4 regions of the Leisingera sp. McT4-56 genome follow, and region 4 is predicted to be linked to each of the others. Evidence: riboswitches for the same ligand, from Rfam matches in the RefSeq annotation. Region 4 holds a riboswitch; each other region holds the start of a gene.

The links. A riboswitch is a leader RNA that binds a small molecule or an ion and turns the genes downstream of it on or off. The one in region 4 is predicted to bind cobalamin.
Region 1: linked by a shared signal. The riboswitch ahead of LHL23_RS04745 (aromatic ring-hydroxylating oxygenase subunit alpha) and the one ahead of LHL23_RS08220 (TonB-dependent receptor plug domain-containing protein) in region 4 are both predicted to bind cobalamin.
Region 2: linked by a shared signal. The riboswitch ahead of LHL23_RS08755 (ABC transporter substrate-binding protein) and the one ahead of LHL23_RS08220 (TonB-dependent receptor plug domain-containing protein) in region 4 are both predicted to bind cobalamin.
Region 3: linked by a shared signal. The riboswitch ahead of LHL23_RS12345 (DUF1636 family protein) and the one ahead of LHL23_RS08220 (TonB-dependent receptor plug domain-containing protein) in region 4 are both predicted to bind cobalamin.

What each region holds. Positions count from the first base shown of each region.
Region 1 covers NZ_JAJALF010000002.1:261,353-268,706, forward strand. Annotated here, with positions in the region: gene LHL23_RS04730 (DUF5928 domain-containing protein) at 1-297, shown strand, start outside; gene rpiB (ribose 5-phosphate isomerase B) at 340-789, opposite strand; gene LHL23_RS04740 (hybrid-cluster NAD(P)-dependent oxidoreductase) at 930-2,015, opposite strand; gene LHL23_RS04745 (aromatic ring-hydroxylating oxygenase subunit alpha) at 2,020-3,255, opposite strand; cobalamin riboswitch at 3,363-3,562, opposite strand; gene LHL23_RS04750 (dihydrofolate reductase family protein) at 3,834-4,370, shown strand; gene LHL23_RS04755 (TetR/AcrR family transcriptional regulator) at 4,386-4,925, shown strand; gene LHL23_RS04760 (DUF1523 family protein) at 4,999-5,643, opposite strand; gene LHL23_RS04765 (hypothetical protein) at 5,655-5,921, opposite strand; gene LHL23_RS04770 (DUF6638 family protein) at 6,109-7,354, opposite strand, start outside.
Region 2 covers NZ_JAJALF010000005.1:129,030-136,383, forward strand. Annotated here, with positions in the region: gene LHL23_RS08735 (methyl-accepting chemotaxis protein) at 1-612, shown strand, start outside; gene LHL23_RS08740 (CheR family methyltransferase) at 640-1,494, shown strand; gene LHL23_RS08745 (chemotaxis protein CheD) at 1,485-1,976, shown strand; gene LHL23_RS08750 (chemotaxis protein CheW) at 1,973-3,586, shown strand; cobalamin riboswitch at 3,854-4,046, shown strand; gene LHL23_RS08755 (ABC transporter substrate-binding protein) at 4,190-5,200, shown strand; gene LHL23_RS08760 (FecCD family ABC transporter permease) at 5,197-6,246, shown strand; partial or broken gene LHL23_RS08765 (ABC transporter ATP-binding protein) at 6,243-6,753, shown strand; gene LHL23_RS08770 (LysR family transcriptional regulator) at 7,044-7,354, opposite strand, start outside.
Region 3 covers NZ_JAJALF010000009.1:116,640-123,993, forward strand. Annotated here, with positions in the region: gene cobN (cobaltochelatase subunit CobN) at 1-3,163, opposite strand, end outside; gene cobW (cobalamin biosynthesis protein CobW) at 3,328-4,362, opposite strand; gene LHL23_RS12345 (DUF1636 family protein) at 4,365-4,775, opposite strand; cobalamin riboswitch at 4,871-5,077, opposite strand; gene cobO (cob(I)yrinic acid a,c-diamide adenosyltransferase) at 5,129-5,764, shown strand; gene glpD (glycerol-3-phosphate dehydrogenase) at 5,885-7,354, opposite strand, start outside.
Region 4 covers NZ_JAJALF010000005.1:2,920-10,273, forward strand. Annotated here, with positions in the region: gene LHL23_RS08200 (adenosylcobinamide amidohydrolase) at 1-538, opposite strand, end outside; gene LHL23_RS08205 (ABC transporter ATP-binding protein) at 538-1,293, opposite strand; gene LHL23_RS08210 (FecCD family ABC transporter permease) at 1,290-2,273, opposite strand; gene LHL23_RS08215 (ABC transporter substrate-binding protein) at 2,270-3,025, opposite strand; gene LHL23_RS08220 (TonB-dependent receptor plug domain-containing protein) at 3,110-4,993, opposite strand; cobalamin riboswitch at 5,152-5,360, opposite strand; gene LHL23_RS08225 (hypothetical protein) at 5,602-5,775, opposite strand; gene LHL23_RS08230 (glycosyltransferase family 2 protein) at 6,145-7,354, opposite strand, start outside.

The sequences.
Region 1 (7,354 bases), on a different contig from region 4:
CGCTTCCTGCTGATCGAATGCGACTTCAGCGAGGACTACCTGACCGGACACGCGCACCGGGTCGGGCTTGCGGGGGAGCGCACACCGCAGCTGGCGCTGGAACGGCTGCTGCCGTCCATCCGCAATGACATCCACCATGAGGCGGACCGCATCCGGGATGCCGGGTTCAGCCAGCTCTACCAGATGCGCGAAAGCAGCAGCCCGGAGGAAAACGCAAGCCAGCTCAGCGGGTTTCTGGGCCTGTCTGCGGAACAGGCCCGGCAGATTGCCGGAACCCGCTATCTGTTTGCGGACTGACCTGGGGCCTGCGCCCGGCCGGCACAGCCGGGTCTGAACCTATCAGTCTTCCAGCGCCTTGATCATGTCAACGCGGGTGCCGTGGCGGCCGCCTTCGAACTCTGTGCCCAGGAAGGCATCGACAATCTCCAGCGCCAGGCCTTCACCAACCACGCGGGCGCCAATCGACAGCATGTTGGCGTTGTTGTGGGCGCGGATCATCTTGGCCGAGAACGTGTCGGAGCAGACACCGCAGCGGATGCCCTTCACCTTGTTCGCCGCCATCATGATGCCCTGGCCGGTGCCGCACAGAACGATGCCCAGCGCGCACTCGCCAGAGGCCACCAGCTCCGCCACGGCGGCGCCATGCTTGGGGTAATGGGTGCTCTCAGGGGTCTGCGGGCCGATGTCCTGCACCTCCCAGCCCTGTGCTTCGATATGGGCGGCAACGGCCTTGCGCAGCTCGATGGCGGCGTGGTCGCTGGAAAGGGCAATGCGTTTGCTGGCAGTCATGGTTTCGGGGTCCTGTGTCGCAACGGGGATATGAGGGTTGGCCCCGTGTTGACCAAGGGACGGGCGCGGCGTCAATCACTTTGTTGCCGCAAGCCCGGACCGGCAGGAAAAGGAGGGCCCGCGACAGGCCCTCCCTTGGCTCAGATCGCGACCTCGACGCGGCCAATCGGGTTGGAGCAGCAGGCCAGGATGTACCCCGCCTCGATGTCCTCCTCCGAGATGCCGCCGTTGTGGACCATATGCACATCGCCTGCGGTCTTCTTGACCTTGCAGGTGCCGCAGATGCCGAAGGTGCAGCCCGACGGGATGTTGAGGCCCGAGGCCTTGGCCACCGCCAGCACCGTGTCGGTCTCGGTGCAGGTTGCGGTGACGCCCGACGCAGCAAAGGCGATCTCGGCGGCAGCGGTCTCTTCCGGCACCACATCGTCCAGCTCCGGCGCATCGGCCTCGGTCTCCACCGGCGCGCCAAAGCTTTCCTGGTTGTAGTTCTCCATGTCGAAGCCCAGGCCGTTCAGCATGTCGCGCACCGCCTGCATGAACGGCTCCGGCCCGCAGCAGTAGACCTCGCGCTCCAGGTAGTCGCCCGCGATGATCCCCAGCATGATCTGGTTCAGCTGTCCGCGGTAGCCGGTCCAGACCTGATAGGGATCATCCTCTTCCACCACGAAATGCAGCTTGATCCCCGGCACCCGCGCCGCCATGCCCTCCAGCTGGCGCCGCGCGATGATCTCGCTGGGCCGCTTGGCGCAGTTGATGAAGCAGACATCGGGCGACTGGCCGCGGTCGAACAGGTACTGGGTCATCGACAGGCTGGGCGTGATGCCGGAGCCAGCGGAGATGAACAGAAACTTGCCGTTCGGGCGTTTCGGCAGGGTGAACACGCCCGCGGGGCCGGAGGCCTTGAGGAACATTCCCGGGCGCAGGTTGTCCAGCATCCAGCGGGTGCCGATGCTGTCGGCCTGCGCCTTGACCGTCACCGAGATCGACAAGGGCCGCGACGGCGAGGAGCTGATGGTGTAGGTCCGCCAGACGGTGCCGCCCGGCACCGGCAGCTCCAGCGTCAGGAACTGGCCCGGCTGGTACTTGAACCACGCGCCCGAAGGCGCGCGGAAACTGAAGGTGGCGGTGTTCGGCGCTTCCGGCACGACCGAGACGCATTCCAGCATCTCGTCGTCCTTCCACGCCAGGGTCTCGTCCAGCGTCTCGAAATTGGCCTGCAGTCCCATGCGCTTACTCCGCCGCGATCAGGTGGCGGCCGGTCAGCGCGCGGGTCAGATGCTCGGCGTACCAGTTGGAGAACTGGATCACACCGCTTTCCTGTACTTCCGAATAGGGGCCGGGCTCATATGCGGGCGAGTTGATGCCGCGCTGGTTGTCCTCAACCACGATGCGGTCCTCGTCGTTGGTGGCAACCCAGACCTCGGTCAGCCGCTTCAGGTCGTAGTCCTGGCCTTCAACCGCATCCTTGTGCACCAGCCATTTGGTGGTGACTTCGGTCTCGGTCGGGCTGATCGGGGTCACCCGGAACACGATGGAATGATCCGGCAGGAAGTGGTTCCAGGTGGTCGGATAGTGGAACTTCAGCAGCGTGCCCGCATCGGCAAACGGCACCCGGCCCAGCTTCTTGGCGACAGCCGCCTTGCCGTCCATGGTATAGCTCTCGGCGCCCTCATTCAGCGGCATCCGCGCCACCCGGTACTGGCCGCGCGCATCGATCTGGAACTGCGACGGCACACCTGCCGCCTCGATCCGGTCGAAGTGCTTCTGCAGGTGCGGCGGGGTCTCGCCGCCCTCGACGCCGGTGACGGACGGATCTTCCGGGAAGGTCCGGCACAGCGACGGGTGGTTGCCGCCGCAGTGATAGCACTCGCGGTTGTTCTCCCAGACCAGCTTCCAGTTGCCGTTCTCGATGATCGAGCTTTCATAGGCGACCTTGGCGTTGCCCAGGTCGTGCGGCTCCAGATAGGGGCGCGCCACTGCGGCAAAAGCGTCGAAGTCCGGCGCCTCATCCGCCAGGCAGATGTAGATCAGCCCGGCCAGGTCGCGGCAATGCACCGGCTTCAGCCCGTGCTTGGAGGCATCGAAATCCGGCCCCATGTCGCGCGCCCACAACAGCGAGCCGTCCAGCTCATAGGTCCACTGGTGGTAGGGGCAGACCAGCTTGGGCGAATTGCCCTTCTTGGCCTTGCAAACAACAGAACCGCGGTGGCGGCAGGCATTGTGGAACGCACGCACCTCGCCATCGGTGCCGCGCACGATGATGACGTTGTAGGCGCCGACCTGATGGGTCACGAAATTGCCCGCCTTCGGGATCTCGCAGGCGGGAATGGCAAACAGCCACTCGCGGTAGAAAATCTGGCGCATGTCCAGATCCAGCACGCCCGGATCAGTATAAAACGCCTGCTCCAGGGAATAGTTTTTCTGACGGGCCACCAGTTTGGCCAGAATTTCGCTGTCGTGAAGCATCTGCTTCTCTCCTTTGCCGCATCCCCGCGGCAGGTTGGCTTGGCTGCGGGCATGGATGGAGAGATCGCAGGCCACGCGCCTGCAACCGCCCCGCCGCCGCCCGCGGTTGACGTTTTCGGGGCAAGGCTGGTTTCCGGACTGTCCCGGGGCCATTCGGCGGCGGGGCCTGGCACCTTCCCGAAACCATTGGCCTCAGTGGTTTTTGCCATGCCTTGCCCGGGGTCACCGTTGCGGGGGCAGTGCCGGAATTTCACCAGCTTCCCAATTCTCCGCCCCAAGGGGCGGCACCTTGCTGAGGCGCAAACTGCCCTAATCCCGGCCCCCAAGCGGAGACAAATCCGACCCGCAAAAACCGGAAAAAGACATGCATGTTTGCCGCCCGCGGCGGGACAGGGATGTCCAGAATCTCAAACCGGCATCCGCCGGTCCGTTTGCGGCAAGCGCTTATCTTTCATGCGGTTACCAGCTGCTAGGCACACCGAATCGATTCGCACGCAGCGAGTCTTGCGCCGGCCTCTTGGAACGCGAATTGCATTAATTTATATGGCATATAGTTTAATGGTCCCCAGGAGAATCCGATGACCACAGGCCACGTCTTCATCGCCACCAGCCTCGACGGCTTCGTGGCCCGCCAGGACCATTCACTGGATTGGCTGCACAAACAGCCCGTTGCCGAAGATGACGATGGCGGCTTTGCGGCCTTCATGGACAGCGTCGACGGGCTGGTCATGGGAACAGGATCATTCCGCACTCTGCTGGGGTTCGGCCATTGGCCCTACACCAAGCCGGTTGTGGTCCTCAGCAGCAGCCTGACCGAACAGGACATTCCCGAGGAACTGAAGGACAAGGTACGCCTCAGCACCGCCGCACCCGCAGACCTTATGCAGAAACTGCAACAGGAGGGCTGGACCCGCGCCTATATCGATGGCGGGCGGATGGTGCAGTCCTTCCTGCGCCAGGGGCTGATCGCCGATCTGACCATCACAACGGTTCCGATCCTGATCGGCAGCGGCATCCCCCTGTTCGGCAGTCTGGACCAGGACATCGACCTCCAGGTGGCAAGCTCCCGTATTCTGCCCACCGGCATGGTCCAAACCACATTCCGGGTGGCCTGACCAATGCCCCCGCGCATGGGGCGCCCTCCCAAGGGCAGCCGCACCCTCAGCAAGAATGATGTGCTGGAAAAAGCCCTGCAGCTGCTCGACGAGGGCGGCAGCAAGGCCCTCACCTTCAAAGCACTGGCAGCAGCGCTCGGCGTCACCCCGATGGCCGTTGCCCATCACGCCGGCACCAGGGATGAGATGATCGCAAGCCTCGTGGCCATTGCGTTCAAAGGATCCGACACCCAGTCAGAGGCAGCAACACCCAAACTGCGGCTGCGCGGCCTGATGACCCGCTACTGCGCCCAGGTGACCCGGCACCCGGAGCTGGCGAAATGCATCCTGGAAAACCCGTCCTTGATTGGCCCCTCCCTGACAAGGCTGACGCAGCTCATCGAGGCGGAAATTGCAGCCGCAGGCGTGACCGGCGCAGAGGCCCGCACCCTACTCTGCCTGCTGGTGGATTACACACACGGCTTTGCCTTTGCCGCCGCTGCGGCACCACGCGGGGCGCTTTCGGATGACGACTTCACACCGGCACTGGACTGGGTTCTCCACCGTATCGAATAAAAAAAAGCGGACCCGTTCAGGCCCGCGCATCCGCTTGTGTCTTTCAGAGCCGCCGATCCGGCGGCCCCTCTCGTCACTTCGATTTCCAGGTATCCAGCCAGCGGCGGAACCGGCCTTTGCGCTCGGCAATCGCATCGCCCGCCGCATAGAGGCTGTCCTCGGCACTTTCGATCATCGGATCGATCCGCGCCTGCCGGAACCGGCGCCAGCGCACATAAATCGCCCACAGAAGCGCCGCCAGCAGCACCAGGAAGATGATCGAGAACCAGTTCGTTGGCTTGTCCTCCGGCCCCGCCACCGGCTTGATCGTCACCGCATTGGGGAAGATCGACAGGAACTCGTTGCGCCAGCCGTAATGCAGCACCGCCACCCACTCCGGGTTTGCCTTGGTCGAGATGCTGTCATTGGCGTCCGTATACAGATTCGCGGTGTCGAACTTGAAATATGGCGGCCAGTTCCAGCCGGTATCCTCGTTGCGGTAGACCATGTTGCGGCCGTTGCCGCGCACCGCCTGGATGAACTGCACATCGCGGTTGATCAGCTCTGCCGACTGGTCGTCCGGCTTGGACCAGAAGATCCGGGTCCAGTCGTTCAGCTCCTGCCGCTCCTCATAGGTGTTGACGATCCGCACCACGTCGTACTGCGGCAGCGTGTAATGCAGGAAGGCGCCGAACAGCACCCAGAAGGTAATCAGGAAAGCCCATTTGATGAAACGCATTGGGGTGGACCTCACATGAAGTTAATGACGTAGATCAGGAGCGCCAGCGCCCCCAGCGGGATGATGTAGACCAAGAGGATCAGCTTGCGCCGGAACGAATTGTCGTATTGCTTCAGCCCCCGCTGGATGAAGGCCGCACGGTCGCCGGTCAACCCTTTCTCTTTCCAGCGCCGCTTCAGCTTCAGCCGCCGCATCTCGCGCGAGTACAGCGACACCACGGCGTAGACCACGGTCAGCACCACCAGAAGGATCAAGGCAAGGCGGATAAAGCCGAACATTCAGCAAGCCTCCCGCGGTGCAGGCCAAGCATCCCATAAAGGAGGTTCGCGCCCGTCTCCGAGGGGGGGGGCAATTCGCGCCCGCCGTCGTGCTGAAAGCACGCCTCCGGCATGACGGGGGCGGGGACGGGCGCGAACCGGGCTGCAAGCAGCCCGGGAAGAAAGATGCTTCTTACACAGTGTCATCTCAACGCCCCCTCACCCGGTTCACAGCACCCCAGGGGCCAACCCGGTCAACCATCCCCTTGCGCCGGTTCCGCGGCAGCTTGGGCATCCGCCCCTCCATATCCGGCTCATGCCCGAACAGCGCCTCGCGCGCGCCGGCCTTGTCCACCGCATACTCCCGCGCCAGGAACTCCGCCGCATAGGCCTTCTTGGTCTCCGGCCAGCCGCGGTACTGGCGGTAGAATTCCTCCTTGTGGCAGATGAACATCTGGCGGAAGTCATGCGGGCTCAACTCTGCCAGCAGCATGTTGACCAGATCGCGGCAAGGCGTGTCCGACGCCCTGAGGCTATAGAAATAGGCCGGATGGTCCGAGGTGATCCGCGGCCACTTGCCGCCGCCCTCGGCCCAGCGCACCAGTGCTGCCAGCCCCTCGAACTCCTCCGGCAGCTCATCCGCATGCCGCGCCGCCATCCGCCGCAGGTCCGACCGCGACAGGCCGGTCAGGTCCCGGCCCTTCTCCGTCAGGACCGACACCGCCAGGAACCCCATCTTCTGCCGCAGGATCGCCGCGCCATCGACACCGCGCGCGCGGATCACCGGCTCCGCCAGCCCGTTCAGCTCCAGGAACTTAGCAATCGCATTGCGCTGGGTCAGGTCGAACACATGGCGCAACGGCACGCCTTCGGGCTTTGCCCCGCTGGCAATCACCGCCGGGTGTTCCACGTCCTGAAACAGGTACAGCCCGCCGAAATGCGCGGTCCAGAAGTTGCCCTGCTCAAAGACCTCATGCTCTAGGTGCACCGGATTGCGGGTCACATCGCCGGTCTGTTCCGCTGTCGCAATCATCTGTTCGATCAGTTCATCGTCAAACCAGGCATCCTCCCCGGTCTTGAACCGCTCCACCAGCGCTGCCAACTGGTCCGCATGGCGCAGCGTGCCGCGGGTGGTGTCCGCCTCGATCCGCACCTGCCGGATGTCGAACAGGCGCGCGGGCGAGGACACCTCGAACACCGAATTCACCAGTTCCCCCGCCACCGCATCGGTCGCGGTCAGCGCAAACAGCTGGCGTTCATTGACCTCGATGAAACGGCGCAGGATGTCCCGGCTGGTGGAGAATTTCACGTGAAGCAGCGGGCAGCGCTTCTGCTCGGTGCTGAGCAGAATGAACTGCCGGTTCACGCCCGCATGGTTCAGATAGTGATCATCCCCCAGTTCATCCCCGATTTCGGGCGAAAACCCCGAGATATCGACGTGGAAATCCGTGAGT
Region 2 (7,354 bases), 130 kb from region 4:
TCCATCGACTCGATTGCCCAAAACAGCAATCACTCCGACGAGATTGCTCAAAAGACCAAGGAAGAAGCCGACTTGGGCGCCAAGGCGATCGAACGCTCGATCGAAGCGATGGATCTCATCAATGCCTCCTCCGAGGAGATCAGCGAGATCGTCAAGACCATCAGCGAGATTGCCAGCCAGACAAACCTGCTGGCCTTCAATGCCGCGATTGAGGCGGCGCGGGCCGGCGAGCACGGTTTGGGCTTTTCCGTGGTTGCAGACGAGGTGCGCAAGCTGGCTGAGCGCTCGTCGCAATCGGCCAAGGAAATCAGCAAGCTGATCAGTGAAACGGTGAAACGGGTGAGCCTGGGCAGCGAGGTCTCAAGAGAGGCTGGCGCGGCCTTCACCAAGATCCTGGCAGGCATCTCCGACACCACGGATTCCATCGCCCAGATTTCCGTGGCCGCGAACGAGCAGCAGACCGCAGCGCGGGATGTCGCGGAGGCGATCCAAAGCATCGTTGACGCCTCCGAGGAGGCCGTCATCGCCTCCGATACCATCGCGGCGGCAACAGAGGAGCTGAACACCGGGGCGCAGGAACTGAAGACGGAAGTCGGCAAGCTGGGGTGCTGAACCCTTGCACGGGCACAAGGAGGGGGCATGAGTAAGCCTGACACCGATGTCACCATGAGCGATGGGGATTTTTCCAAGCTCCGTGCCATCGTTCACCAGAATACCGGGATCACCATCGGGGAAACCCGGAAAACGATGCTGGTCAGCCGCCTGCGTCGGCGCCTGCGCGAGGTTGGTGAGCCAAGCTTTGCCGCCTACATTTCGCGGCTGTCTTCAGATCCTGAGGAGATGCAGGAACTGACCAACCGGGTGACCACGAACGAGACCTATTTCTACCGCACCCCGCGGGTCTGGAATTACTTCCAGGAAGTGTACCTGCCAGAGTATCTGGCGAACGGGCCGGACCGGCGGATGCGGGTCTGGTCGGCGGCGGCTTCGACCGGGGAAGAGGCGCATACCATCGGTGCGATGCTGGAACAACGGCGCCTTGCCAACCCGGGTTTCGACTATTCGGTGCTGGGCACAGATGTCTCCTCCCGGGTGCTGCAAGTGGCGCAAAAGGGGGTTTACAACGGCCGCTCGATTGCCCGGTTCCGCAAGGAGCAGCCCGCGCTGTTCGCAGGCCAGATGGCCGGCAGTGATGCGGCGGGGTACAAGGCGGTGCCGCAGATCCGGGCGCGCCTCAAGTTCAAGCTGCACAACCTGTTGGAACGGCTTGGCGGAACCAGTCCGTTTGATGCGGTTTTCCTGCGTAACGTGCTGATTTATTTCACCGATGAAGATCAGGAAAAGATTCTCCGCCATGTCCGGGATCTGATCAAGCCTGACGGTGTTCTGTTCATCGGTGAAAGCGAGACTTTGAACAACCTGCGCACCGGGTTCGAACAGGTGGCCCCGATCATTTACCGGCCGGCGGCCAGGGCGGGCAGTCCATGTGCGTGAATGAAGTGCAGAAAATCCATGTTCAGATCGGCCAGGTGAAAACCGGCCGGGCAGGGCAATCACTGAATGCAATCCTCGGCTCCTGCATCGGCCTGGGCCTGCTGTATCCCGCCAGGGGCATTTGCGGGCTGGCCCATTGCCTGCTGTCCAAGTCGCCGGAAACAAGTGACGCGATCAGCGGCAGGCACGTGGATCAGGCTCTCAGATCGCTGCAGTCCCTGATGGAGGTTTCCGGCAAGGACTTGCGCAAAATTCAGGCGATCGTTGTTGGCGGTGCCAACATGACAATGCCTGCGGACACGGATCCGGGACGGCTCGTCGGAAGCATCAATGCGCGCTCCGCCTACCGCGCCTTGCGGGATGCCGGCGTTCGCAACATTCACGAGGACGTCGGGGGCGTGCAGGGCAGGCAGGTGGCCATCGACTGCACCAGCGGCGAGTTCACAGTGAAATCCATCCCGCGCTTGGGGGCACGCACATGAAACCGGACATTTCAGACCCGCTGATCCCGGGGTCGCACGCTCTGACCGTTGACGGCGGGGATCGCGCCGGTTCCAGCGGCCAGGAGGGTGATGCTGTACGGCAGAGATCCGGAATGCGGCCCGGTGGCCGGACGGGGCAAGGCTTGGCCGAGAAATACGGCTCGTTTCTGATCGGCGACAGCGAATTCGCCATCTCTGTTTCCGTGCTTCAGGAGGTCGTGAATGAACCGGGGGACATTTCACCGGTACCGCTTGCGCCGCCTTACATGCTCGGTCTGTTCAACTTGCGGGGCATGATTGTCCCGGTTGTCGACCTGCGCAAGCTGCTGGATTTTCCGGCTGCCGAAAGCGGGCAATCCCGCAAAGTGGCCATCATTGAACACGGCGAACACTGTATTGGCCTGCTGTTTGACCGGACCGGCGAAGTTTTGAACGCAAAGGGCGTGGCGCGGGTGGATTTCCGTCCCAATGGCAAAGGCGTCAGGGATGTTGTTATCAGCGGCGTGCTGAAGTTCGATAGCGGGGAAAGGCTGGTTCAGATACTCGATCCGCATGAATTGCTGAATCTGGAAAAGGTGCCGAGAGCTGACAATGACTCCGGGCAGGAAACCGTCAAATTCAGCAGAGGCAAGAAACTCGCCTGCGTGTCGTTTCAAACCGGCCATACGGTATGCGCAATCGATCTGCGCTACGTGAAAGAGGTCAAAACCGTTCCCAAGCTGGAGCAATCCTTGCTGGCAGGAGGCAATGTGATCGGCACCGCAAACCTGCGGGGGATCATTTTGCCTGTGATAGATTTCCGCGGCTTCATGGGGGACGACGCCAAGTTCGTGCTTGGGGAAACCCTCCCCAAGGAACGCAGAATGCTGGTGATCGATACCGCGGAAGGTCCGGTCGGCCTTATGGTTTTCTCCATCGACAGCATCCTGTCCTATTACGGGGATGAAGTGCGGCCGTTTGCCAAACTGGCGCTGCCGCGCGGTGATCTCGTCAACGGATGCCTGATCGGTAAGAACAACCAGATTGTCATGATGCTGGATCCAGAGAAGCTCATGCAGGAGCCGAGCTTTCTGGCGGCTGCAAAGTCCTGCCAGGAGATATTCCCGCCCGAAGCGCCTGACGGCGAGGCGGCGGAACTGGAAGCGCGAGCGGCGCGGCGCACCTTCATCAAGTTCACCTTCGAGAGAAGATTTGCCTTGGATACGTCGCATGTCAGCGAAGTGATCAATCGCCCCACGGATCTGCTGGAGCCGCCATTCTCGCTGAATTTTGTCGAAGGAATCCTCAATCTGAGAGGCGACCTGATTACCGTGTTCAATCCCCGCGTGCTTTACGGCTTGCCGGTGAAGCCCTGCCAGGATCAGAAGGTTCTGATATTCAGGCACGGCGCGCAGAAGTTTGGAATTCTTGTGGATTCCGTCGACGAAATCATCATTACGACCGAAAGCCGCGTGGCCGAACTCAAGCCGCTGGATCAGCAAAACACCTCCAAAAGCATTGCTGAGGATGTGGCCGGCTGCCTGCAGCACACCTCGCCGGACGGCAAGTACGAGTCGATATTGATCCTGGATACCAGCGCTCTCGTGGAACGCTGCTTCAAGGCTGCGTAACAGGCGCTGGCAGGGCAGCACTCCCGGACGGGAAAGCGCCGGGCAGGCGCGGCCGGGCGGGCTCAAGACCACTATGAGCCGGTGTGATTGCCCGCGGCCACCTGCGCAAGGGGGCGGGGCGGGTGTGCAAACGGCCGCCTGTTTCTGCCGCCGCTCTTGGGTGAAAAATCAACGCCGGCCCGAGCCGTCGCAACCCGCCCTCCCGCGGCTGGCTGGCAAGAATTCAGCAATCCGGACGAACTTTTTCTTGCCGCACGGTAAGTGATGCGCTACCCGCGCTTCACCGGTCCCGTGAGGGCTAAGAGGGAATCCGCGGCGCCGTACGGTGCCAAACGGAACTGCCCCCGCAACTGTAGGCGGCGAGTGCTGTCCCATCGTGTCACTGGGCCTGACCGGCCCGGGAAGACGGGACAGACAGTGACCCGCCAGTCAGGAGACCTGCCGGTGCGAAACCGAAACACACCGGACGGGGTTGTCCGGGGAGGTTGCCGATAAGATGCGCCGCCGCTGTCTGGCGCCGCATGCAGGGGGCCAGGCTCCCGCCTTAGCGGTCAATGCCCTTTCACCCGTTCTCCGGTCATTGACACATGGAGATCGAAGATCATGTTTCTGCGTTCCGGCCTGATGGGCCTTTCCTTTGTTGCGGCAGCTCAGGCCGCAGCAGCCAGCGAGACCTTTCCGCTGACCATTCAAAACTGCGGCGAGGCCGTCACCTTCGAGGCGCCGGTTGCGTCCTCCGTGACCGTCGGCCAGGCCGCGACAGAGGTGCTCTATGCGCTGGGGCTGGGCGACAAGGTGCTGGGCACCTCGGTCTGGTTCAACGACGTGCTGCCCGAATATGCCGAGCTGAACGGCAAGGTCGAGCGGCTGGCCGATAACGACCCGAGCTTTGAAAGCGTCGTGGCCAAGCGCCCGGGCCTGGTGGCTGCCCAGTATGAGTGGCATGTCGGCCCCGAAGGCGTAGTCGCCAAGCGCGAGCAGTTCCATGACCTCGGCATCCCGACCTATGTGATGCCCGCGGATTGCGTCGGCAAGGACAACACCACCGGCGGCGACGGCACCCGCACCCAGATGTTCACCACCGAAAGCCTCTATCAGGGCATCGAGGAACTGGCAGCGATCTTCGGCGAGTCCGAAAAAGGCGCAGAGCTGGTCGCAGACTACAAGGCGCGCGAGGCCGCGGCTGTTGCCAAGGCGCAGGAGGTTGCGCTGGACGACGCCTCCGCCGTGTTCTGGTTCTCTTCGCCGGAGATGGAGAGCGACCCGTTCGTGGCCGGCCAGAAGGGCGCACCGGGCTACATGATGCAGCAGCTGGGCCTGCGCAATGTCATCGAAACCGACGAAGAATGGCCGACTGTCGGCTGGGAAACCATCGCCAAGGCCAACCCGACGGTGATCGTGATTGCCCGCATGGACCGCCGCCGCTTTGCCGCGGATGACTACGAGAAGAAGCTGGAGTTCCTGCGCAATGATCCGGTCGCCAGCCAGATGGAGGCGGTCAAGAATGATCGCATCGTGGTGATGGACGCCCAGGCCATGGATGCAACCATACGCGCCATCCCGGCGCTGGAGGATATTGCCGCTGAGCTCAGCGCGATCGGCAACGGCGAATGAGCGCAGCCGCCGCACTGGCCTGGCAGGGCCTCCGGGGCGCATGCCTGGCCCTGCCGGTGCTGGCTGCGGCGGTTCTGGCAGGCGCAATGATCGGGGAAACCTCGCTTGCGCCTGACCTTGTCCTGTCCGTTCTGGCCAACAAGCTGGCCGGGGCGGGCCTGCCGGTGGACCCGGTAGACCAGGGCATCATCTGGAGCTACCGGCTGCCGCGGGCGCTGGTGGCTGCGGCCTGCGGGGCGGCGCTGGCGGTGGCCGGCGTGGTGTTGCAGGCCTTGCTGCGCAATGCGCTGGCAGACCCCTATATCCTTGGTATTTCGGCCGGCGCCTCGACCGGGGCGGTGGCGGTCACCATTGCGGGGCTGGGCGGCGGCGCCCTGTCGCTGTCCTTCGGCGCCTTCAACGGGGCGCTGCTGGCCTTTGGCTTTGTCGCCGTTCTAGCCCGCGCGGCCGGGGCAGGGGGCAGCCGTGCAGCGGCGGCGCAGATCGTTCTGGCGGGCATTGCCGGTTCGCAGCTGTTCAACGCGCTGACCGCCTTCATCATCGCCAAGTCCGCCAATGCCGATCAGGCCCGCGGCATCATGTTCTGGCTGATGGGCAACCTCAGCGGCGTGCGCTGGCCGGATGTATGGCTGGCGGTGCCGCTGGCGCTGGCGGGTTGGATGATCTGCCGGTTCCATGCCCGTGCGCTGGACGCCTTCACCTTTGGCAGCGACTCCGCCGCCTCGCTTGGCATCCCGGTCCGGCGGGTTCAGGTGGTGCTGATCTTCGCCACTGCGCTGACGACCGCGGTGATGGTGTCGATCGTCGGCTCCATCGGCTTTGTCGGCCTGGTGATCCCCCATGCCGCACGCTTCCTGGTCGGCCCCGGCCACCGCAGGCTGATGCCTGCCGCGGCGCTGACCGGCGCCGTGTTCCTGGTCGCCGCCGACATCGTGTCCCGAATCATCATCCCCGGCCAGGTGCTGCCCATCGGCGTTGTCACCGCCTTGATCGGGGCGCCGTCCTTTGCGGTGATCCTGGTGCGCGGGCAAAAGGCTGCGCGATGAAGATCGAAGCCCGCAACCTGTCGTTTGCCGTGCGCGGCAAGACCTTGCTGCAGGACGTGTCGCTGGCAGTGCAGCCCGGCGAAACGCTGGCGCTGGTCGGCCCGAACGGCTCCGGCAAGTCGACCCTGATGCGGCTGTTGTCAGGCTTGGCCAAACCCTCGCGTGGCGAAGTGCTGCTGGCAGGCAAGCCGCTGGCCAGCCTGACCCGCCGGGAGATCGCCCAGCGGATCGCCATTGTCGAACAGCAGGCCGAAACCGCCGAGCGCATTACCGCGCGCTCCGTGGTGGAACTGGGGCGCACCCCCTGGCTGTCGGCGCTGAAACCCTGGAACGGGCAGGACACGCAACTGGTGGACAAGGCGCTGCGCACCGTTGAGATGGAAGGCTTCGCAAGCCGCGAGTGGGCCACTCTGTCCGGCGGCGAACGGCAGCGGCTGCACATTGCCCGTGCCCTCGCGCAGCGGCCGGGGCTTCTGCTGCTGGATGAGCCGACGAACCATCTGGACATCCACCATCAGCTGTCGATCCTGAACTGCATCCGGAACCTGAAAGTGACCACCTTGGTGGCCCTGCATGACCTGAACCAGGCGCTGACCTGCGATAAGGTGGCGGTGCTGTCACGCGGTCGCCTCGTGGCCTGCGGCGCGCCCAGCCAGGCATTGGCTCCGGAAACCGTATCTGAGATTTTCGGCATCCAGGCCCGCTGGGTCCGGAATGCCGAGGGCGCGGCTCCCTTCCTGTCCTTCCAATTGGCCTGAGACATCAGGGATGACTGGCACCCAGCCATGCCGGGTGCTTCAGCCTGGCTCGCCGGACAGATCGCAGGACTGAATAAAGGCGCAGCACTCCTCGGTCAGCGCGGCAAAACGGGATCGTTCGCGCTGGTACAGGTAAACCGCCCGCTTGTCGGGCAGATCGGCAACCGGCCGAAACGCCGTTGTCTCCGGCATGAAGCGGGCAACAGTCTGCGGCAGTACGGTCACCCACTTGCCGGTGCGGACCATGGTGATCAGCGAATGGGTGTTGTGGATCGTGACATCTGCCGTGCTGCTGGCCTCAACGAAGCGTTCATTGCGGATCAGATCGCACAGGGCATTGCGGACAAAGG
Region 3 (7,354 bases), on a different contig from region 4:
CGCGCATGGCCTGCAGCGCCTCCGGGTTTTCGCGCTCCATGAACTCGACCAGATCGTCGCGGCCCAGGGTGGCCTCGAAGTAGAGGTCAAACAGATGCGGCTGCACCACCTGCGCCAGATGCGCAAAGGCGGCCATGTGATCGAGCGTGGCGGCGATCTCGGCTGCGCCGCGGAAACCGTGGGACATCATCGAGGTGGCCCAGTCCGGATTGGCGGCGCGAGCGCGGGTGACGCGGGCGATTTCCTCGCCCAAGCTGCGCGCCTGCGGTTTGTCGGGGCGGGTCGCGTCGAGGTGGTAGAGCGCCGGCGCCGTCTGGCCGATGCGGGCCATGGCTGCGGCAAAGCCTGCCTCATGCGCGGCGTAATCAGACGCGATCAGCAGGTCGGTTTCCGGCAGGTCCTGCAAGTGGACAAAGCTGTCGGCCCCCTGCAGGCGGGATTCCAGCGCCTCGCGGGCGTCGGTGATAGTGCCCTTGGCGTCAATTGAGTGGGAGGAGGCGTTGAGCCAGGCCTCGCCCGCCGCCTGGCGCGCTGCGTCGGTGTAGTCGTCCAGATGCGGGTTCATCGAGAGACCGTACTGGCCCGGCTTGGGGCCGAAGACGCGCGGGGTCTCAGTGAGATAGGGGTTGTCGGCCTGGGTCTCCTCGCGGGCAGCCAGTGCGGCGGCGGCACTTTCGAACATCTGGGCAAGGCCCGGGAAGACATCGCGGAACAGGCCGGAGACGCGCAGGGTCACGTCGATGCGCGGGCGGTTCAGCATCGACAGCGGCAGCACCTCAAAGCCTGAAACGCGTTCGGAGCCTTCGTCCCACTGAGGCGCGAGGCCTGCGAGGTGCAGCGCCATGGCAAATTCCTCGCCCGCGGTGCGCATGGTGGCGGAGCCCCAGAGGTCGATCACCAGCCCCTTGGGCCAGTCGCCGTGGTCCTGCAGGTGGCGGCGCAGCAGCTCTTCCGCCAGCTTGACCCCTTGCGCATGCGCCGCCCGCGAGGGCACCGCCCGCGGGTCGGTGGTAAAGAGGTTGCGGCCGGTGGGGATCACATCGGCGCGGCCGCGAAACGGCGAGCCGGAGGGGCCGGGGGGGACGATTTTCCCGTCCAGCGCGGCAATCAGCCCGGAGCGTTCCTCCGCTCCGCATTGGCCGGTGCCGAAAATATGCAGGCCCTCTCCGTACTGGCTTTCCTTGATGTCGCAGACAAAGGCGTCGATGCGGGTGATCGCCTCAGCCGGGGAGGTGTCGGGGGTGAGGCCGAGGTCGGCTTCGACGCCGGTTCCCTGCGCCTCAGCCCGGATGTCGCCGATCAGCCGGTCGCGGCGGGCGGGATCAAGGCCGTCGGCGGTGGAGTATTCATCCAGCAGGCTTTCGAGCCGCGCCATGCCCTCGGGCAGGTTGGTCTGCGCCAGCGGCGGCGGCAGGTGGCCGATGGTGACGGCACCGATGCGGCGCTTGGCCTGGGCGGCCTCGCCCGGGTCATTGACGATGAAGGGGTAGGCGACCGGAAGCGGGCCGGTCAGCACCTCGGGCCAGCAGGCGTCGGAAAGAGCCACTGCCTTGCCCGGCAGCCATTCCAGGGTGCCGTGGGCGCCGATGTGCACGAGGGCGTCGGTTTGGTCGCGCAGCCACAGGTAAAAGGCCACATAGGCGTGGCGCGGCGTGCGGTCGAGGTCGTGGTAATCATCGACGCGGGTTTTCACTTCGCCGCGTTCGGGCTGCAGCGCGACCAGGGCGTTGCCTGCCCGCAAGGCCTTGAAGTGAAAGGCGCCGTCGCGGCAGTCGACGTCTTCTTCCGGGGCGCCCCAGGCCGCAGCCAGGGTGTTTTGCAGGTCTTGCGGCAGCGTGGAGAGGGCCTGGCGGTAGTCCTCCAGCGGGACGCTGAGTGTTTCCTCCATCAGCCGCAGGCCGGTGTTTTCCAGCGCTTCGACGGCGTAGCCCTGGGCCGCCAGTTCGCGCAGGATCTCGTCGCAGGAGGCCAGCGCGTCGAGGCCGACGGCATGGGCGAGGTTGTGGTCGCGGCCCGGGTAGGTGGAGAGGATCAGAGCCAGGCGCTTGTCCGCATTCGGCAGTTTGGCGAGGCGCAGCCAGCCCTCCACGCGGTCAACGGCAGCCTTGATGCGGTCTGCATCAGCCCGGTGGGCGAAGCGGGAATATTGCAGGTCCGGGTCCTTCTTACCCGGCGATTTGAAGCTGACGACACCGGCGAAGATGCGGCCGTCAACCTCCGGCAGGACGACGTGCATGGCGAGGTCGGCGGGCGACAGCCCGCGGTCGGCCTCACGCCAGTCTTTCTTGCGGGCTGTCGAGAGGGCGACCTGGAACACCGGACAGCCGGTGGAGCTAAGCGGTGAGGCGCTGCCGTCGGTGCCTTGGGCGGAAAACGCGGTGGCATTGATCATGGCGGCCGGGGCCAGTTCCGGAAGCTTTTCGCGCAGCCAATCGGCGGCTGCAGGCGCCTTGAGGCTGGCGGCAAAGACGCCAAAGGCCGCGTAGCCGCGGGCGCGCAGCTCTTCGATCAGCGCATCCACCGGGGCGGTGTCGGCGGCGGTGAGGTAGGAGCGGTAGAAGCTCACCAGCACCAGCGGATTGTCCTGCGGCGGCAGCTCCGCGAGCACGCCCTTGGCCGGGTCGTAGAAGCCGTGCTCGGGCATCGTCTTGAGGCCGAGGACGGGGCCAGCGTAGAGGCCTGCTGCCAGCGACAGCTGCGCAAGCGCAGCCTGGGCCGCGACAGCGCCGCCGGCGTCGCACAGGGATTGCAGGCGGCGCAGGGTGGAGACGGGCAGGGTGGAGAGCTCATCGAGCCGCGCATCCTCGCGCCCGTCGGCGGGCAGGATCGCCAGCGCGATGCCCTTGCGGCGGGCAAGGTCCTGCAGAGTGGCAAGGCCGTAGGACCAGTAGCTTTCGCCGCCGATCAGACGGACGAGGACTCCCTTGGCGCCCTCCAGCGTTTGTTCCGCGTAGACGTCGACCGACAGCGGGTGCCTCAGCGCCACCAGGTTGGCGAGACGCAGGGAGGGCAGTTTGCCGTCCGCGCGGTGCCAGCCCGCCGCGAAGGCGCCGAGATCGCTGTCGGAGAACGACAGCACCACCAGATCGCCGGGCGTCTGCCCGAGGTCCTGCGGGGTGTCGGTCTCGTCAAGGCCGTGGCTTTCGCGGAAGACGACGTGCATGGGTCAGGCTCCTTGCCTGAAGGGGCGTATGGAAACGGGGAGGGCAGCGCCCGGCCCGGCGGGGCAGGAAGCGAAGCGCCCGCCCCGTGGGGGGCGGGACGGGCGCTGCCTGGCCTTCGGCCAGGCGGTGCCGTCAAAAAATTGACGCTTCGCTACCATTGGCTTCAGGCCCCCAGCTCGGCGCGGATGGCCTGTTCGTCGATGTCGTCATGCTCCGCGATGACCACCAGCGCGGTCTTGCGCGGCTGCGCGCCCCAAGGCTGATCATACTGGGCGCGCAGGCGCTCGCCCACGGCCTGAACCAGCATCCGCATCGGTTTCCCCTCCACCGCGACATAGCCTTTGACGCGCAGGATGTTGCGCTCGCGGGCGAGTTTCACGATGGCATTCTGCAGCGCTTCCGGGTCAGAGACTTCGCCCATTTCGACAACGATGCTTTCAAAATCGTCATGCTCGTGGTCGTGGTGGCCGTCATGGTGGCTGGGACGGGCTTCCAGATCATCCTCGGCAGCGGCGTTCAGGCCCAGGATGATGCGCGGGTCGATGACGCCTTCGCTCATCGGCAGGATCGGCAGCTTGCGCGGCGCCTCGGCCTCGATCACCGCGCGGGCTTTCTCGACACCTGCATCGCCGGCCAGGTCGGCCTTGGACAGCAGAACGATGTCGGCGCAGGAGATCTGATCCTCGAACACTTCGCTGAGCGGGGTTTCGTGGTCGATGCTGTCATCGGCCTCGCGCTGGGCCTGCACGGCGTCCAGGTCGGGGGCGAACTGGCCCTTGGCGACCGCCTCGGCATCGGCCAGCGCAATCACGCCGTCGACGGTGATGCGGGAGCGGATCGCCGGCCAGTCGAAGGCCTTCAGGAGCGGCTTGGGCAGCGCCAGGCCGGAGGTTTCGATCACGATGTGATCCGGCTTTTCCGGCAGCTCCATCAGCTGTTCGATGGTGGGGATGAAGTCATCGGCAACGGTGCAGCAGATGCAGCCATTGGCCAGCTCCATGATGTTCTCCGCCGGGCAATTCTCGTCCGCGCAGGACTTCAGGATGTCGCCGTCGACGCCGGCGGTGCCGAATTCATTGACCACTACCGCCAGCCGTTTGCCCTGCGGGTTCTGCATCAGGTGGCGGATCAGCGTGGTTTTGCCCGCACCGAGGAAGCCGGTGATGACGGTGACGGGGATCTTGTTGAGGTCGCTCATGTTTACTCCTCGGAAAAGAACTTGGCCGGCGGGATGCGGGCAACGGATTGCTTGCGGAAGGTCTGCGGGCGCTCGCGCCAGGGCACGACGCCGTCAGCGGTGGCGGCATAGGCGGCAGCGCCTTCCAGGATCTCGGGGACATGCTGGTCCGGGTCGAGGTCGCCGTAGACATAGGTCCAGCGCTCCTCGCCGCCGACCAAGGCAACAGCACAGCCTCGTTTGCAGGAGGACAGGCATTCCACGCCCCGCAGGCGGACGCCTTCGGGCATCCCTGCCTCTGCCAGCGCGGCGTGCAGGATGGTGCCGGGGCGGGCACCTTCCGGGTCAGCGCCCTCGCGGCGGCAGGTGAGGCATACGGTCAGCGTGACCGGTCCTGGGGGGCTGGCAGCTTTGTCTGCCAAATCGTCAGCCATCGGCGCGTCTCCTGTCGCGGCAGGCTTGCGGGATGGCCAGACAGGGGCCAATCGTGCAAGCCCCTTACCCGGTCGCAGAACACCCCGTCTGCCCGTTGATCTCTCTCTCGCTGGCAGGTCTCCCGGCTTGCGGATGCCAAGGCCTGGGCCTTGCCGGCCATCCTGCCTTCCCGGGTACTCTCCCAGTGGCATGGCGGCCTCATCCGGTCACGGTCGCGGGGGCGGCTGTGCTTGAGCTTTTTGAAAGCCTTCACATTCCCTCTTCGCCTGTTTTCACAGGAACCAGCGGAACCCCCTTGCGCTATGGCGGGCTTCTTTGTCAAGACATGGGGTCAAACAGCTGGAGAGCCCCCATGAGCGAAAAGTCCGAAACCGGCATTTCAGAAGAAGAAGCCGCCCGCCACGCCTCCAAGATGGCCAAGAAGAAGGCGGCCCGCGACCGGATGATGAAGACCAAGGAAGGCGAGAAGGGCCTGATCATCGTCCACACCGGTCCGGGCAAGGGCAAATCCTCCTCGGGGTTCGGCATGATCATGCGCTGCATCGCCCACAAGATGCCCTGCGCGGTGGTGCAGTTCATCAAGGGCGCCTGGCAGACCGGCGAGCGCACCCTGATCGAGGAGAACTTCAGCGATCTCTGCCAGTTCTATGCGATGGGCGAGGGCTTCACCTGGGAGACCCAGGACAAGGCGCGCGACATCGCTGCCGCGCAGAAGGGCTGGGAGAAGGCCAAGGAGATGATCCTGGACGAGAAGAACACCATGGTGCTGCTCGACGAGATCAACATCGCGCTGCGTTATGAGTATCTGGATCTGGAGGAGGTGCTGGAGTTCCTGGTCGAGCAGAAGCCGCCGATGACCCATGTGGTGCTGACGGGCAGGAACGCCAAGGAAGAGCTGATCGAGATCGCCGATCTGGTGACCGAGATGGGGCAGATCAAACACCCGTTCCGCGCCGGCGTGAAAGCTCAGAAGGGCGTCGAGTTTTAACGCTCAGGGCTGCGTCCGAGCCTGGGTGGGCGCAAAGCGCCCTCCCGTTTTGCTGAAATCAATCCTCCGGTTTGACGGGGAGGGGTGGGCGCGGCCTGGCCTATCAGCCAGGCAAGGCGGTCAAGCCGCGAGCTGAGCCGCTTTTCCCTGTATGTAGTCATCCACTGCGGCGCGCTGGGCTTCATCCAGACGCAAGCCCAGCTTGGTACGCCGCCACAGGTAGTCCTCACCGGTGCGCGCCCATTCGCGGGCAATGGCCCAATCGAGCTCCTGCGCGGTGATGGTGGCGCCGAAGTCCTGGCCGAGGTCTTCTGCGGATTTGGCCTCGCCCAGCACCTCCCAGGCCTCGGTGCCGTAGGCGCGGATCAATCGGCGAGTCCCGTAGGGCGATAGGAACGGATAGTCCGCTGCGAGTTTGTTTTGCAGTTTTTTCACATCCGCCACCGCAAAGTCGCCGCCGGGCAGGGCAACACCTGCGGTCCAGTCCGTGGGCAGCTGCGGGAAGACCTCGCCGATCTTTGCCAGCGCCGCCTCTGCCAGCTTGCGGTAGGTGGTGATCTTGCCGCCGAAGACATTCAAGAGCGGCGCCTGCGCCTGATCCAGCGTCAGCACGTATTCGCGGGTGGCCGCGGTGGCAGAACTGGCGCCGTCGTCATACAGCGGGCGCACCCCGGAGTAGGTCCAGACGATATCCTCGCGCTTGAGCGGCTGATTGAAGTAGCCGGACGCGAAATCAATCAGATAGTCCTGCTCAGCTGCGGTGCATTCGGGCGCGGTTTCCGGATCCGGGTGGTCGGCGTCGGTGGTGCCGATCAGGGTGAAATCCTCCTCGTAGGGAATGGCAAAGATGATCCGCCCGTCCGTTCCCTGGAAGAAATAGCAGCGGCCGTGATCAAACAGTTTCGGCACTACAATATGGCTGCCGCGCACCAGGCGGACGTTTTCGCGGCTGTTCTGGCCCAGCTTCTGGTGCAGCACATCGGCAACCCACGGCCCGCCCGCGTTGACCAGCATTTTCGCGCGGCGCTGATGGGTGTCGCCGGTGGCCTGGTCCTGCAGGGTGATCACCCAGTAGTCCGCGTCGCGCTCGGCGGACAGCACCTTGGTCCGGGTCAGGATCTCAGCGCCGCGGGTCTCGGCGTCGCGGGCATTCAGCACCACCAGGCGGGCGTCCTCGATCCAGCAGTCGGAATACTCGAACGCGGTCTTGAACTTGTCCTTCAGGGGGCGGCCTGCCGGGTCGGCGGCCAGGTCCAGTTTCGCAGTGCCGGGCAGGATGCCGCGTTTGCCAAGCGAGTCGTACAGGAAAAGTCCCAGCCGGATCAGCCAGGCCGGGCGGCGGCCCTTCATCCAGGGCATGAAGGCAGTGAGCAGTTTCGATGTCGGCGTCTCGCTGTCGAACCGCATTTCCTTGTGGAACGGCAGCACAAAACGCATCGGCCAGGAAATATGCGGCATCGCCTTCAAGAGCACCTCGCGCTCGATCAGCGCTTCGCGCACCAGGCGGAACTCGAAATATTCGAGATACCGCAGGCCGCCGTGGAACAGTTTGGTCGAGGCCGAGGAGGTGGCAGAAGCGAGGTCGTTCAT
Region 4 (7,354 bases):
TTGCGCCAGCGGGAGCAGCTAGTGCGACGCAGTCGGTTCCGGTGCCGGTCGCCGTTCCGCTTGGCAAAATGATGTCAGCGTCCATCACTGCTGCGGTGCGGGCCTGGACCGCGATGCTCATCGCTTCGATCAGCCCGGCGTGGGTCAGCCCTTCGGAGAGGCGCAGTGCGACATTGATGGTCCCCCAGTTGCGGCCGGCATAATCCATCCGGCTGCCGGCCCGTTCGGCATTGGACAGGCCGACAGTGGCCACTGCATGAGCGCTGATGCCTTCTACAGTGGCTGAGGCCTCGCAATAGCGGCGTACATCCCGCGAGGTCAGGAAAGCCACCGCATCCTCGCAGCCCCTCTGCGACAGTTCACCTGCGAACCACTCGGTGACATCCAGATCACGCGGCAGGTCGCTGTTGCGGACTTCGCGCCACAGGATGCGGCGGGCGGTAACAAGGCCGGGGCGGTTCACAGCCCAGCTCAGCACTTGCATCTCTGCGCCGAGGTCAAACTCGATCCAAGGGCGTTCCAGGGTGACCGTGCCCATTACAGAACCTCCAGCGGCTGGAACACCGGCCCTTGCGCCGTTGTCTCATGCCAGACCGAGATGCCAAAGGCGCGCGCCATCAAGTCCGGTGTCAGCACTTCGGTGGGCGGCCCGTCGGCGAGGATGCTGCCTTCGGCCAGCAGGATCAGCCTTGTGCAATGGCGCGCCGCCAGCCCCAAGTCATGCAGCGAGACCAGCGCGGCGCGGCCTTCGGCAGCGAGGCTGGCAAAGACCTCCATGGTGGAGATCTGATGCGCCGGGTCCAGCCCGGCGGCGGGTTCATCGGCCATCAGCAGCGGCGTGTCCTGCGCCAGCGCGCGGGCAATCAGCGCCCGGGCCTGCTCGCCGCCCGAGAGGCGCGACGCAGCGCGCTGGCGGAACGGGCCGAGCCCCATGCGCTCAATCGACTGGTCGACCAGCGCCTGATCGCCAGGCGGCAGCCGCAGCCCCTGCAGCAGATGCGGCAGGCGGCCAAGCGCCACCAGCCGCTCCACCGGGATCGGCCAGGCGATTTCGCGCGATTGCGGCATCCAGGCCGCCGCGCGGGCGCGCTCTGCCGCGCTCATCTCCGCCAGCGAGCTGTGCCCCTGCGCCGGGATCAGCCCCAGGGCGGCGCGCATCAGGCTGCTTTTGCCAGCGCCGTTCGGCCCCAGCAGGCCGACGAACTCACCTGCTTGGATTTCAATCGACACATCGCGGAGCACCGGGCGGTTCCGCAAGGTGACGGAGAGGTTCCGGACCGAAAGCACGCTCATGCCAGCCCCTTCCGCGTCCTATAGATCAGGTGCAGGAACAGCGGCGCGCCGACCAGGGCGGTGACCACTCCCAGCTTGAGGTCCCGCGACGGCAGGATGATCCGCACCGCAATGTCAGCCAGTTGCAGCATGATGGCGCCGCCAAGTGCCGAGGCCCACAGCAGCCGCGACGGCTGGCCGCCAACCAGCGGGCGCAGGATATGCGGCACCACCAAGCCGATGAAGCCGATAGCACCCGCCACAGCAGTGGCGCCGCCGACAATGGCGGCAGTCCCGACAACCAACAGCAGCCGCAGCCGGTTCAAGTTCATCCCCATGGTCTGCGCCGCATCCTCGCCAAGGGTCAGCGCATCCAGACCCCGCGCCAGTGTCAGCAGGATCGCGCCCCCCGATAGCGCAAAGGGCAGCACCAGCCAGACATGCAGCATCGAGCGGTCCGCCAGCGAGCCCATCATCCAGAACACGATCTCATTGGCGGCAAAGGGGTTGGGCGACAAGTTCAGCACCAGCGACGTGAGCGCCGCCGCCATTGCCGAAATCGCAATGCCCGCCAGGATCAGCGTCAGCGAGCCGCCCTGCGGCCCGGCCAGCGCCATCACCAGAAACACACCTGCCAGAGCACCGGCCAGCGCCGCCAGCGGCAGGCCCAAGGTGAGGCTGGCCGCCAGCCCGGTGTTGATCGCCAGCACCGCCCCCAGCGCCGCCGAGGAGGACACACCGATCAGCCCTGGCTCAGCCAGCGGGTTGCGCAGGTAGCCCTGCATCGCGGCACCCGCCAGCCCCAGCCCACCGCCGATGATCACCGCCAGCAGCGCCCGCGGCAGCCGGATTTCCCGCATCACCAGGGTGAGCGGCCCGTAACCCTCGCCAAACAGAGCGGCCAGGCTTTCGCCGGCGCCCACATCAGCCGGCCCCACCGTGAGCGACAGCAGGAACAGCGCCAGCACCGCTGCGGCCAGAACCAGCATCAGACGGGTCATTCCCGGCTCTCCTTCTCCATGAACAGACGGCGCTCTGCGGCCAGGGTTTCCACCGCGCGCAGCACATGCGGGGTGCCGCAGACCCAATCCGCATCGCGCATCTGCCCGGCGCCGCTGCGGGCGGCCAGCTGCCGCACCACCGGATGCGCCAGATTGTCCTCGCTGCGCGAGGCGCGCGGATAGGGCGACGTGCCGATCAGCAGATCCGGCGCGGCCAACGCCAGCAGTTCCAGCGGCATATGACCGGAGTGCGCATAGCCCAGTTCATCCGCGATATTGCGCAGCCCCGCCGCGCGCAGGATCCGGCCCGCGAGGGTCATACTGCCGGAAGTGAACCCGTTGGCGGCATAAAGCGCGGCGCGTGGCGCCTCCGGCCCTGCTTGCTCCAGCTTTGCCAGCCGCTTGTTGAAGTCTGCCAGCAGTGCGCGGGCCGCTTCTTCGCGGCCCAGAACCTGACCCATCTGCAAGATACGTGCGCGCACATCCTGCAGCGAGCTGGCGGGCTCGAACACCACCACCGGCACGCCAAGACGGCGCAGCATATCCGTGGTGGCAGGTGTCGAATAGGCGCCGGCAATCACTAGGTCGGGCTGCAGCAGATAGATATCTTCGGCCAGCCCGTGGTTGGCGGGATAGGCCATGGCCGCGTCCGCCATGGCCGAGGCGCGTGTGTCCCGCGCGATGTAGGAGACCGAGGCAAGCTGGCCGGGCGCCGCAAGCAGCATCGCCAGCTGGTCAGTGCAGAGGTTCATCGACACCGCGCGCGATGGCCCGGCAAAAGTACCGGTGGCGGCCCATAGAAGAGCAAGGACTATGCCGGGCAGCTTGCGCATGGATCAGAACGAGGCCCGTACGCCGATATAGGCGGCGCGGCCGCGTTTGGCGTAGCCCCAGACGTCCGCGTAGTCCTCGTCGAACAGGTTGGTGACACGCCCGGTCAGCACCACGTTATCCGTCAGCTCATACTGAGCAGCCACATCAACGGTTGTGTAATCCGGCAGCTCAGCGGTGGCAAACGAGCCAAAGAACTGGCTGTCCCAATTGCCTGCCACATGCCGGATGTCCGCGATGACAGAGCCGCGGCCATTGAAAGTATCCAGTGTGGCACTCAGCAGAAGCTCGTGCTCCGGGCGGCGGATCTCGACCGAGCCATCGGGGTTGGTGGCGTCCAGATAGGTGTAGGACAGACGCAGATCGAGGTATTCGCTGGCTTCCAGGCTTGCTGCCAGCTCAACACCCTTGCGATCACTGTCACCGGCTTGGTTGCGGTAGGAGAACGTGGTTGCGTTCACCATGTAGCTCTCGATCTCGCCTGTCAGCGTCTCGTCGAAATAGGTCACATCAACCAGGCCGCGACCTTGAAGGAACGGCACCTCAATCCCGAAATCGAAGCTGCGGTTTTCCTCCGGCTGCAAGTTCGGATTGCCGAGGTAGGTGGTGGAGCCGAATGTGCTGTTGGCAAACAGCTCAAAGTAAGAGGGGTTCACAACACCGGTTCCAGCCGAGCTGTGCAGGCGCACACCGCTGCCTGCAAAAGTGTAAGAAGCACTGGCGGTCCAGCTGGTGGCGTCTTCGAATACGCTGTTGTTGTCGTGGCGCACCCCGAGCTGCAGGTCCAGGCCGTTGGCAAAGCTGCCGCGGTATTCCAGGGCAATCGAATTGGTTTCGCGCGCAAAAGCCGGGTTGGAGCTGCTGGAGTCCTCTTCCCATTCCAGCATTGCGTTCAGAAGTTGGTCTGCTTGATCAGCCTGCTGCCCGTCCAGGCCGAAGCTCAGCAGGTACTTTGCTGCTTCAGTCTTGGTCTCGGTCGGGGTACCGCCATTGAGGGACCGGTCAAAGTCAGTACGTTCGATTGACAGGCGGTGTTTCAGGCGGCCGCCCAATATGTCCAGTTCAGCATAGACCTGAGCCAGTTGCTCATCCCGGTCACTGAATTGCGTCGGATCATCCACGACATAGCTGGCCGCATCCGTTGCGGTGAAGGAGGTGCGGTCGCTGTCATAGCGTTCATCCGACGTGCGGAAGTTGAAGCCAAGTTTCAGCCGGTCGGTGACCAGGTAGTCGCCTTTCAATTGCAGTGTATTGCGGCGGATGCCGTCTTCTTCACCGCCATCGCCCGAGGTGTCATAGCCGTCGTCATTGTCATGGGCGAAGCTGAAGGCGATACCGCCGCGCTCGGTCCGCGACGAAACCCGGGCCGAGGCCCGGTAGCCGTCGGACCCCGCTTCCGCGCTGCCGCCGTATTCCGTGCCGATGCCGCCGGACTTGGTGATGATGTTGATCACACCGGCCGAGGCGTTGGAGCCGTAGAACACCGATTGCGGGCCGCGCAGGACTTCGATCCGCTCGATATTGGCAGTGTCCAGGCCGGACAGAATGTACTCGCTGTCACCGCCCGAGGCTTCGACGCCGTCGATCAGGATCAGCGTGTGATTGGCTTCTGCGCCGCGGATGCGGACCTGAGTAAAGCTGTCGCCGGAGCCGCTCACCATCAGGCCGGGTACCGAACGCAGCGCGTCCTGGACGGTGGTGATGCCGCGATCATCGATCTCCTCGCTGGTCAGGACCGAGACGGAGCGGCCGTACTTCTGGGCCTCGACCGGCGTGAAGCCGCCGGAGACGATGATCTCCCCCAGATCGGTGACTTCTTCATCCTGAGCGGTTGCGTTTACAGGGGCGGCGGCCAGGGCGGCGGCCAGGGACAAGCTTGCCTTGCGCATATTCCATTCCTCCCGGCCCGCGCAGCAAGCACAGGCCAAGCGGCTGCCCATGCCGGGCAGCATGTTCAAATTTTGGTCTTTGGAAGGCTTTGCCCCCGCAGACGGTGAAAACTGCCACCACTACGGAAGTCCGTTGTCCTTGGCGCGCCCCGCACCCGGACAGGGTGATCATCCTGGCAGGTCTCCTGACTTGCGGGTCGAGGCTTTGCCGCGCCTTCCCGCCCCTTGGGGCAGTGGCATATCGCAGCATTGCTCTCCGCTCACAGTTGCGGGGGCAGTCACGGATTCGGCGCCTGTTGGCTACACCTCACCGTGTTCCCTTTTAACCGGGTGGTCTCCCAGCCGGACCAGAATGGCCGGGACTTAGGCAAACTGAACTTATTCTGTCAAGCGCCAAAGTCTAGTGAGGCGGCTTAGAGAGGGCGCCAAAAGGCGTCATCGCAAGAAACTGATTTCGTTAAACTGTTAAAACTGAATACTACTTCGGGAAATGGAGGACTGACGCGGTTAGGCTCAAAGTCCTTACTCGGAAGCAAAGGTGCATACGTATCTCGCAGTATTTGATTAAAGTAGATGAACGCATGCCAGCCTCACTGCCGGCGGTGAACCTAAATCAGTACATCTACCGCAGAACGGCTGCTTTGGTCCTGCCGCGTTGTGGCTTCTTCGATGCTGAGGAACGTCTGAAATGGCTCGGTCAGGCTGATCCCCAGCGTCGGCTGGTCCCGACGCTGGAAACGTAGCTTTCTTCGCGTTGCTGCCGCTGAGATCAGGCGCAGCATTCGGTAGAATTGGGCTCAATTGACCTGCGGCGATGCAGAACAGAATCCTATTGCGGCGTTGCCTGGAGGTCGGCTCCCAACGTTTCACCATGTTCGGCTCGCGCCTGCGGCGAACATCCGGAATCCGCCCGACCTGCATATGCTGGCCCGCCAGACTGGTCACCAGGCATGTGGCCGCTTTGGGCTAGCTGGCGTCATCTGTCCGCTTGGATCTGGTGCAAAACCGCTGCAACCCTGCCGCCGCGATGCCGCATGTCGGCAGCGAGCCCAATTTACTGTATTGCTGCACAGTAGCGATTGTCTGTTCTTTGCTCAACCCTTCGCAGGGTTCAACCAAAGTCATACGAGCAAGCCTGTTTGAGAACTCATTTAAGCAGCGGAACTGTCATTCGTGGCCTCTGCGCGCGCTCGCAGCACCGCACGCCACTCGTCATCCAGTGCTGTTTCAGTCCGCGACTGAAGTTCATGCAGCCAGACGGGCACGACTGGGCGGGCGGCATTCTGACAGGCACTATTGACCGCCGAGACGGCCTGTTGCGAGGCCACAATGCTTTTCAGCATGCTGACCCCTATCCTCCAGTCGTCTTGGCCATCGAACTTGCGCACCCGGTCCTTGGTAAACAGCTTGCGGATCAAGCGCCGCCGTAGCTGTGCTGCGCCCTCCGCCTCCGCAATGCGGTCCGGGTTCCTTTCTTTCCAAGGCTCTGCCAGTTCCTCCGCCGCGGGTAAGGCAAAGGACAGCCCGGCGCGAAGGCTGCCATCTTCTCCCTTGAAGACACGGCGAAGTTGTGCCGGCACTACGCCGACCTGTGCGACATCCACACCGATCCAGCCGCCAGCCTCAGGCAGACAAGAGCGGCCCGCATGCACCTCTACCTGTATACCGTTCAGCGACATGTCATGGCATTTGCCCGCAGCCTGCCCGCCGCCTTCCGTACGCAAGACCACAGGCTCATTCAGTTCGAACCGAACTTCGCTGCGCAGGAGCTGCGGCGTGATGGCGATTTTTGCCACCAGCAGCAGTACGACCATGTTAACCACCGACCAGAAGGCAACGACTGGCATCAGGTGGCTGGAAGCGATGATCTGAAGGTTGTAGCTGGAGTTTATGGCCAGCCCGGAAGTCATCAGGCCGCAAAGCAGAAGGCAGATGGCAACTGTTGCTGTGTCTTGTATTTCCGTCCCTTCGCCGCCTTTGGGGGTGACCTTGAACGCATGGCCGTGCGGTTTCAGCAGCGTGGCGACCACCACGGGCAGCAGCCGGAAGGCTTGCAGAACGCCGTGCGCCATCGTTGCCAGCGGGTGGTATTTCCCCGGTGCAAAATGCCGGACGGCCGCAATGGCTGCGACAATTGCAGGCAGCTGGTAAGACATCACCGTGTCCGCAGACGCATTGACCAGCGGCGGCACTCCCGTGAGCAGGTATATGGCCGGCGTCACCATAGCAATGGTTTGGCCGAATGACTGGGTGATCCAGTGGAACGGCAGAAAAAAAAGGCGTTCATACCATTTCAGGCCAGGACCGCCAAACGGGCCTTCGCGAAGGAACATGATCTGGATGGCGCCGCGCGCCCACCGT